One region of the Massilia sp. 01N410 genome, then DNA from elsewhere that is predicted to be linked to it. Evidence: riboswitches for the same ligand, from Rfam matches in the RefSeq annotation. Region 1 holds a riboswitch; the other holds the start of a gene.
The links. Region 1 has a riboswitch for cobalamin ahead of AC1DOP_RS26835 (TonB-dependent receptor plug domain-containing protein). Riboswitches for the same ligand answer to the same signal wherever they lie in the genome.
Positions count from the first base shown of each region.

Region 2: another riboswitch for cobalamin. It lies ahead of AC1DOP_RS25950 (TonB-dependent receptor); the one in region 1 lies ahead of AC1DOP_RS26835 (TonB-dependent receptor plug domain-containing protein).

Region 1 covers NZ_JBFTRV010000035.1:9,581-13,646, forward strand. Annotated here, with positions in the region: gene AC1DOP_RS26835 (TonB-dependent receptor plug domain-containing protein) at 1-1,606, opposite strand, end outside; cobalamin riboswitch at 1,679-1,909, opposite strand; gene AC1DOP_RS26840 (histidine phosphatase family protein) at 1,931-2,476, opposite strand; gene AC1DOP_RS26845 (adenosylcobinamide-GDP ribazoletransferase) at 2,480-3,259, opposite strand; gene cobT (nicotinate-nucleotide--dimethylbenzimidazole phosphoribosyltransferase) at 3,270-4,066, opposite strand, start outside.
Region 2 covers NZ_JBFTRV010000030.1:37,538-41,603, reverse strand. Annotated here, with positions in the region: gene AC1DOP_RS25955 (hypothetical protein) at 1-175, shown strand, start outside; gene AC1DOP_RS25950 (TonB-dependent receptor) at 264-2,201, opposite strand; cobalamin riboswitch at 2,278-2,511, opposite strand; gene AC1DOP_RS25945 (M1 family metallopeptidase) at 2,651-4,066, shown strand, end outside.

The DNA.
Region 1 (4,066 bases):
CGTAGCCGGCCGTCAGGCTGGCGTGGCGGCGCGAACGGCGCGCCAGCTGCTTGCCGGTGGTTTCGTCGCGCGGATCCTGGAGGTCGACGCTGGCGCGCAGGTCGAGGCTGTGCAGGCGAGTCTCGGCCGACATCGTCAGGCCTTCGAGCAGGGCGTGGTTGACATTGTAGGCGCAGCTGCCGGTGCGGCTCGGGCAGGGGTTGACCGTCACGATCATGTCGGTCAGGCGGTTGCGGTAGTAGTTCGCCTGCAGCTCGGCGCCGGCAACCTGCCAGCGCAGGCCCACTTCCGCATTGCGGCCCTGTTCCGGCTTGTTGGTCGGCAGGCCGTAACCCGGGTAGTACAGCTCGTTGTAGGTCGGCGCGCGGAAGCTGGTGCCGACGCTGGCGGTGGCGCGCAAGTCCTTGCTGAACTCGTAGCCATAGCCGGCCGCGCCGGTGGTCTTGCCGCCGTAGACGGAATGGTCGTTGCGCAGGCTGAGATCGAGCAGGTGGCTGCCGTGGTGCATATCGTAGGCGGCGGCGACCGAGTTGGTGATGCGCGAACGGTTCAGGGCCGTACTGGAGCTGGACAGCACCTCTTCCTTGCGGTGGCCGAACAGGACCTGCAGGGTATCGCCGTCGAGGTCGAAGGTATTCTGCCAGGTGTATTCGTCCTGGCGCGTGTCGATCTGGCTGGCGCCGCTGGCGGCCGCGCTGGTGAAGCTGCCCAGCCTGTCGTTCGAGCGGGCGGCCTGCAGGCTGCTGCGCCAGTTCGGCAGGATGCGGTCGTTCAGGAACACGGCATAGCTGTCGATGTCCTGCTCGCTGTGGGTGTCGTAGCTGGAGGCGCCGCTGTCGTACTGCGCGCGCAGGCGGCTCTTCAGGAATTGCGCGCCCACTTCATGCCCCGGCGCGAGCTGCACGGCCAGGCGGCCGTTCACGCTGTTGCGGGTGTAGCCGTCGTCGTCCTTGTTGTAGCTCGACGAGCCGGGGCGGGTGCTCGAAAAGCCGTCCGAATCCTCGCGCGCGCTGCTCAGGGCGTAGCTGACGCTGTGGTCTCCGCCGGTGGAGCCGTGCACGCTGGCGTCGACCTGGCTGGTGCCGTAGGTGCCGCCGCCGGCGCTGGCGCTGAAGGCGGGCGTGCCCGCGCTCTTCTTCGTGAAGATCTGCACCACGCCGCCGATCGCGTCGGCACCGTACAGGGAGCTGAGCGGGCCGTAGACGATCTCGATGTGGTCGATGGAGGACAGCGGGATCGCATTCCAGCTGGCGGCGCCGGTGGTCGAGGAGCCGATGCGCACGCCGTCGATCAGGACCACGACCTGGTTGCTGTTGGCGCCGCGCAGATAGACGCTGGTGCTGGCGCCCGGGCCGCCGTTGCGCACGATCTCGATGCCGCGCTGGCGGCGCAGCAGGTCGGCGACCGAACCGGCGCCGGCGCGGGCGACTTCGTCGCTGGAGATGACGGTGACGTCGGGTATCACCTCGTCGGCACGCTGGGGCGTGCGGGCGGCGGTGACGACGACGGTCTCGAGCGATGGATCGGCGAGGGCGGAAATCGAAGGTAGGGCAAGGGTGAGGGCGAGCAGGGGCGCGGCCGCCTGCCGTGAAACGGGAAAGCTCATGACGATGTTTTCTTTCGTGGACAACCGGCCGACGTCCCCGTAGGCCAGATTGAACAGAAGCGCCGGCAAGCCGGCCGCTTCCACCTTTTGGCCGGTATCCGGGCTGGCAAGTGTGGCCGTCTGACCTTCCCATGCTTGCGCACAGTGGTATGAGAAGACGGTTGCCGCATCAGCTTTCGCATCACGCGGCACTTGCTTACCGTTGCGGGGGCAGCACACGTCGGCTCGTTCGAAGAGCTTCGTGTTTCCCGTTTAACTGCGCCTGAGAACACAGGCGCGAGCACCAAAACGCCGACATTATACGGCGAATAGCCCGCCGTGTTGTCAAACTTCCAGCGTGACGACTTCGCCGTAAGCGATGCGGTGCGGCTTGCGGGCGGCGTTCAATGCGGCTTCGTCGAGGCTCCCGGCGCCTTGCATGGCGCTCAGGAGACGGATGGTGCCGGCATGGCAGACCAGCAGCGCTTCGGCATCGCCGGCCTGGCGCAGGTCGTCGCTGAAGGCGGCCACGCGGCGGGCGACATCGAGAACGCATTCGGCGCCGCCGGGGCGGTAGAGGAGCAGGTCGGCGGCCCAGGCATCGACTTCTTCGCGCGGGATCGCGTCCCAGGGCTGCAGCTCCCAGCGGCCGAAATCCATCTCGGCCAGGCGCGCATCGAAGCGCAGGCTGTGCGGCTGCAAGCGCCGCGCCAGCTCGGCGCAGCGCCGCAGCGGACTGGCAATCACCGGCAGCTGCCCGGGCAGGCCGGCCATGCGCAGGCTGGCGTGCACGCGCGCGAGCTCGGCTTGCGTGACCGCGACGTCGCTGGCGCCGTAGCACAGGCCCTGGCCGACCTCCGGCTGCGGATGGCGGACCAGGTGCAGCTTCACGGCTCAGGTCCAGGCGCCATGGCCGAGGGTGGCCAGCACGCCCACATAGATCAGCGCTTCGGCCAGTTGCTGCACTGCGCCCAGGCAGTCGCCGGTATAGCCGCCGAGGCGGATGTGCAGCTTTCGGCCCAGCCACAAGGCGGCAAGCAGGGCCGCCAGCAAGGCCGCCAGCACGGCCGACGATGCGATCCAGCCGCTCGCCAGCAGGACCGGCACCGGCAGCAGGGCGGCGATCGTCGCGATCGCGAATTCTGTGCTGCTCATCTGCTGGGCCAGCGGCTTGGCCTTGCCTTCGCCGCGCACATAGTCCAGCTTCCAGATCAGCGAGGCGGCGGCCAGGCGCGACAGCGGGTGAGCCAGGAACAGGGCGCCGACCGCCACGCGCGGCGGCAGCATCGCCAGCGCCGTCAGCTTGACGGCCAACATGCAGACGATGCCGATCGCACCGTAGGCGCCGACCCGCGAATCCTTCATGATCTCGAGCACGCGCTCGCGCGTCATGCCGCCGCCCAGGCCGTCGCAGGTATCGGCGAAGCCGTCCTCATGGAAGGCGCCGGTCAGGTAGATCGAGGCAGCGGTCGACAGTACGGCCGCTACCGGCGCCGACAGCACGAGGGCGGCGGCGAAGTAGACGCCGGCCGCGATGGCCGCGACCACGCAGCCGACCAGCGGGAAGTAGCGCGAGGCGTGCTGCAACCAGCTGGCTTCGAAGCCGACCCAGGATGGAATCGGCAGCCGCGTGAAGAACTGCAGCGCGATGAAGAAGAGGCGGACCTGCTGCATCTTGGTGTCTTTATTCGGTGGCGGATTTTTCGCTGACGCTGGCCGACGAGAAGGTCGCCATCTCGTTCAGGAAGTTGGCGGCCGCGTGCAGCAGCGGCAGCGCGAGCGCGGCGCCGGTACCTTCGCCCAGGCGCATCCCCAGCTGCAGCAGCGGACGGGCGCCCAGCTGCTCCAGCATGCGGCGGTGGCCGGCTTCGTCGGAGCAGTGCGCGAACACGCAGTAGTCGAGGATGGCGGGCGCCATGCGGCTGGCGGCGAGCAGGGCGGAGCTGACGATGAAGCCGTCGATCAGCAGGGTTTTGCGCATGGATGCCGCCTGCAGCATGGCGCCGGCCATCATCGCGATTTCGAAGCCGCCGAAAGTGGCCAGCACGCCGAGCGGATCGCTCACGCCGGCATGGCGCTCGACGGCCGCTTCGATCACATGCTGCTTGCGCAGCACGCCCTGCGAGGACAGGCCGGTGCCGGCGCCGACGCAATCCGCGACCGCTACGCCGGCCAGCTTGTGCATCAGCGCGGCGGCGGCGGTCGTGTTCCCGATGCCCATCTCGCCAAAGCCGACCACATTGCCCGGCAGCTCAGCCACCAGGGCCGCGCCATGTTCCATCGCCGTCGCACATTGTTCGGCCGTCATCGCGGGTTCGAGCGCGAAGTTGCGGGTGCCATGGGCGACTTTGCGGTCCAGGAGACCGGGGCGCGGGCCGAAGTCGTGATTCACACCCGCGTCGACGATATATAAGGCGGCGCTATTCTGGCGCGCGAACACATTGATGGCGGCGCCGTCGGCGAGGAAGTTCTCGACCATCT
Region 2 (4,066 bases), on a different contig from region 1:
GGCGGAACTACATGACCCATTTATTAACTGGAGCGTCAAGGCCTTCGGTTCGATCGGCGAAAACGGCTGGTACAAGGCGGTTACGATCGCGCCATTCATTGTGCCGGGCTGCCTGGCCTCCGACGCCTGCGTATCGGCTGGAATTACCATCGTCCGGGAGGACGAGATCAGGTAAGCCGACGGCAATTCGCACGTCGGACAGGACGCAGCCGGCCGAAACAGGGCTGCGTCCATCTTGCCGTAAAAGTGCCGAGCTAAAGCGTTCAGAAGTTGTAGCGCGCCGATAATTTCAACTGACGGCCTGCACTGGGGTAAATTCCCCCTTCGCAATCGAAGGCATAGCTGAAGTAATGACGGTCCGCCAGGTTCAGGCCCGCGACAGCGAACTCCCATTGACTGACACGCAATGCATAACGAGCGTCAATGGTCGTATAGGAGGATATCCGTGTCGGGCAGGCATTACTGACATCGCCGCCGTAGCGCTGGCTGTCGACCCATTGCACGCCGAAATCGGCGGTCTGGCCATTGCCCGGCAGCCAGGCCAGGCGGGCCGTGAGCACGTTCTTCGGCACCAGCACCATCTCGCGGCCGGCGTTCGGACCGTCCGTGAACTTGGCGTTGATGTGTTGCAGGTGGGCGGTGGCGCGCCAGGCGGTGGCCAGTTGGGTTTCGGCATCGATCTCGAAGCCCTGGCGGCGTGTCGGGTCGAGGTTGGTGTTGGCGAAGGCGGTCGGGTCGTAGAAGATCTCGTTGTCCAGCTTGTGGCGGAACACGCGCGCGGTCAGCTTGCGTAAGCCGTCGCCCCAGCTGGCGCCCAGCTCCAGGTCATGCGAGGTCTGCACCTTCAGCAGGCTCAGACTGGTGCGGTAGCTGTTCTCGTCGACATTGGCCACACGGTAGCTCTGCCCTGTCCGCGCGAACATTTCCAGTTGTGGCAGCACCGCGTAGCTGCCCTGCGCTTCCCACGCGTTCTGGGCCTGCGAACCGTTGTCGGCCACGCCGCCCGCCATCGCATCGACGTAGTCCTTGTCGAAAATCTCGCGGCGCACGCCCAGCGCCACGCGGCCATTGTGGGCCGGGTCGAAGCGCAATTCGTCGCGCACATACAGCGCCTTGGATTTCTGGCTGGCGTCGGCCAGCGAGAAGCCGGACGTGGTCTTGCGCTTCCAGTCGATGACGTCGATGCCGGCCACGAGTTCGTTCAGCATCCCGCTGCCGATGTCATGCAGCCAGCGCGCACGCGGCGAGAACTGGTTCTGGCGGCCCTTGAAATGCGTGACCGATGCCGACGAACCGAAGTAGTAGTTCGAGTCGGCCTCGCGTTCGCGGTGCGACAGTTCGGCCGCCAGGTCGACCGTGCCCAGGCGGTATTCGGCGTAGGCGTTGACGCGGTCGGTATCGAGTTTGCCGAAGTCCCGCGGCGTCTTGGTGTCGGTCGGATCGGCCTGGAACTCGGCCAGAGTCAGCGAACCCGGGAAGCGCTGGTCTTGGCGCGCGCTTTCCATGCGCACGCCGGCGCGGCCGCCCGAGTACGTGAGCTGCAGCCCGGCGGACACACTGTTCTGGATAAAGTTACCGTTGTCACGGTAGTTGTCGTTGTCCTGACGCGCCACGGCCACGTCCGCGCTAATATTGCCGGCCACGTGAGACAGGGAAGCGCGCACGTCGCGCTCACGGAATTGCCCTGCTTCGGCGAAAACCGAGCCGTGGGTGCCCGGCTGGCCCGAGCGGCGGGTGACGATGTGGATGATGCCGCCGGTCGCGCCCTCGCCGTACAGCACGCTGCTGCCGCCGCGGGTGATCTCGATGCGTTCGACGGTGTCGATCGGGATCGTCGACAGCACCGAGCTGGTCAGTTCGTTCTCGTTCAGGCGCACGCCATCGACCATGATCACCATGTTCTGCGCGCCATTGGTGCCGAAGCCGCGCAGGTCGAGCGCGAAGTCCGGTGAGGAATCCAGGCTCTGGCGGCCGAACACGCCGCCGATCTTGCGGATCGCCTGGTTGACGTCGTTGACGCCGGCTTCGCGGATCTCGTCCTGGGTGATGACGGTCGCGCCGATCGGCTGCAGCGCCTCGTTGCTGGGAAAGCGCGAGCCGGTGATGACGACGGTCGCCGGGGCGGCTTCGTCGGCCAGGGCGGCAAAGGGAATGGAAAAGGCAATGGCGCAGGCCAGCGCGAGCGGCTTTTTGGAAATCATCGATTATTCAGTGTTCGATCGTTAGGCCGGCGCGCGTCCCCGCACACCGGCTCGTCACGGAAGCGCGGCACAGTACCCGCTTCCCCCTGTCCTGGCCGGTATCCGGGCTCGCAAGACGGACCGCTCCACCTTCCTGCACGCGCAGCGCACAGTGGTCATCGAAGCGGCCAGCCGCCATCAAGGCGGCGCTTGTTTACCGTTGCGGGGGCAGCACACGTTGGCGCGGCGCCGGGGGCGCCTGCGCTCCGTGTTTCCCGTTTAACTGCACGCATAGACCATGCGTGCGGGCACCAGAACCGGCGAATTATAAACCTAACAAGCAACAACTCTGCCGTCTGGCGTCGATTTCGGGTCCGATTGTGCAGACCCGTGAGATTTTCAGCAAGGTTTTCGCATATAGTGTGAACACAAATACAACTTAATAAACAATCCATACTTGGGGGGCTTGCATGAGATTGGGTTCGACACTATTGCGCACGGGTGCGGCGGCCATCCTGCTGGCGGCCGGGGTGGCGGTCACCGCCGACCTGCTGGCCGGGCCGGACCAGGCAGCGCCCGCGCCCGCCGCGGCCGGCACGCCGGCGCCGGCGCCCGACGGCATTCCGCTGGCGGCACCGAACGCGGCCGCCGTCACCGTGGCAAGCGCAACAAACGCCTGGGGCGGCATACGCACCGGGCTCGAGACGACGCTGTCCGAGCGCGTGGTCCACTACGACATCGACGCCACCCTCGACCCGGTCAAGCACACCGTGACGGGCCGCGAAAAGCTCACCTGGCGCAACCGTAGCAGCGTGGCGGTGAAGAGCGTCTACGTCCACCTGTACATGAACGCCTTCGAAGGCGCCGGCAGCACCTTCTTCACCGAGAAGCGCCAGCGCGGCACCGCCTTCCGCTCCGGCGTCGACATCAAAGAGGGCGAATGGGGCCACATCGCGCTGCGCGGCGTGACCCAGGGCGAGGCCACCGTGCCCTGGACCTTCGTCCATCCGGACAACGGCCCGGCCACCGACCACACCGTGGTGCGCTTCGACCTGCCGGCCGCGGTGGCGCCGGGCGCCTCGACCACCTTCGACATCGACTTCCACACCCAGCTGCCGCGTGTGATGGCGCGCACCGGTTACTTCGGCAGCTTCCACCTGGTGGGCCAGTGGTTCCCGAAGATCGGCGTGCTGGAACTGCCGGGCGAACGCGGCGCCACCACGCCGCGCTGGAACGCCCACGAGATGCACCTGAACTCGGAGTTCTACGCCGACTTCGGCAGCTTCGACGTGCGGCTCACGGCGCCGAAGGACTACACGATCGGCGCCACCGGCGAGCTGCAGGGCGCACCCGTCGAGCAGCACGGCATGCTGACCCACCGCTACGTGCAGGGCGACGTCCACGACTTCGCCTGGACCGCGGATAAACGCAGCGCGAAGCCGATGGTCGAGACCTGGACCGGCCCGGGCAGCCCTAACGTCACCGTCACCGTGCTGTATCCGCCCGAGTACGCGGCCAGCGCGGCGCCGGCGATGAAGGCCGCCAAGGATTCGCTGAGCTATTTCTCGAACACCCTCGGCCCCTACCCCTACAAGACCCTCACCGTGGTGATCCCGCCGCACAATGCTGTAGAAGCCGGCGGCATGGAATACCCGACCTTCTTCACGGCCGAAGGCTATGCGAAGGTCGAGCCGGACCTCGCCAGCCAGTACTTGCTGGACTTCACCACCATCCACGAATTCGGCCACGGCTACTTCTACGGCATCCTGGCGAATAACGAGTTCGAGGAACCGGTGCTGGACGAAGGCCTGAACGAGTACTGGGACCTGCGCATGCTCCGCGACCGCGGCCAGAAGCTCCACGCCGGCACACCCTTCACCCGCAGC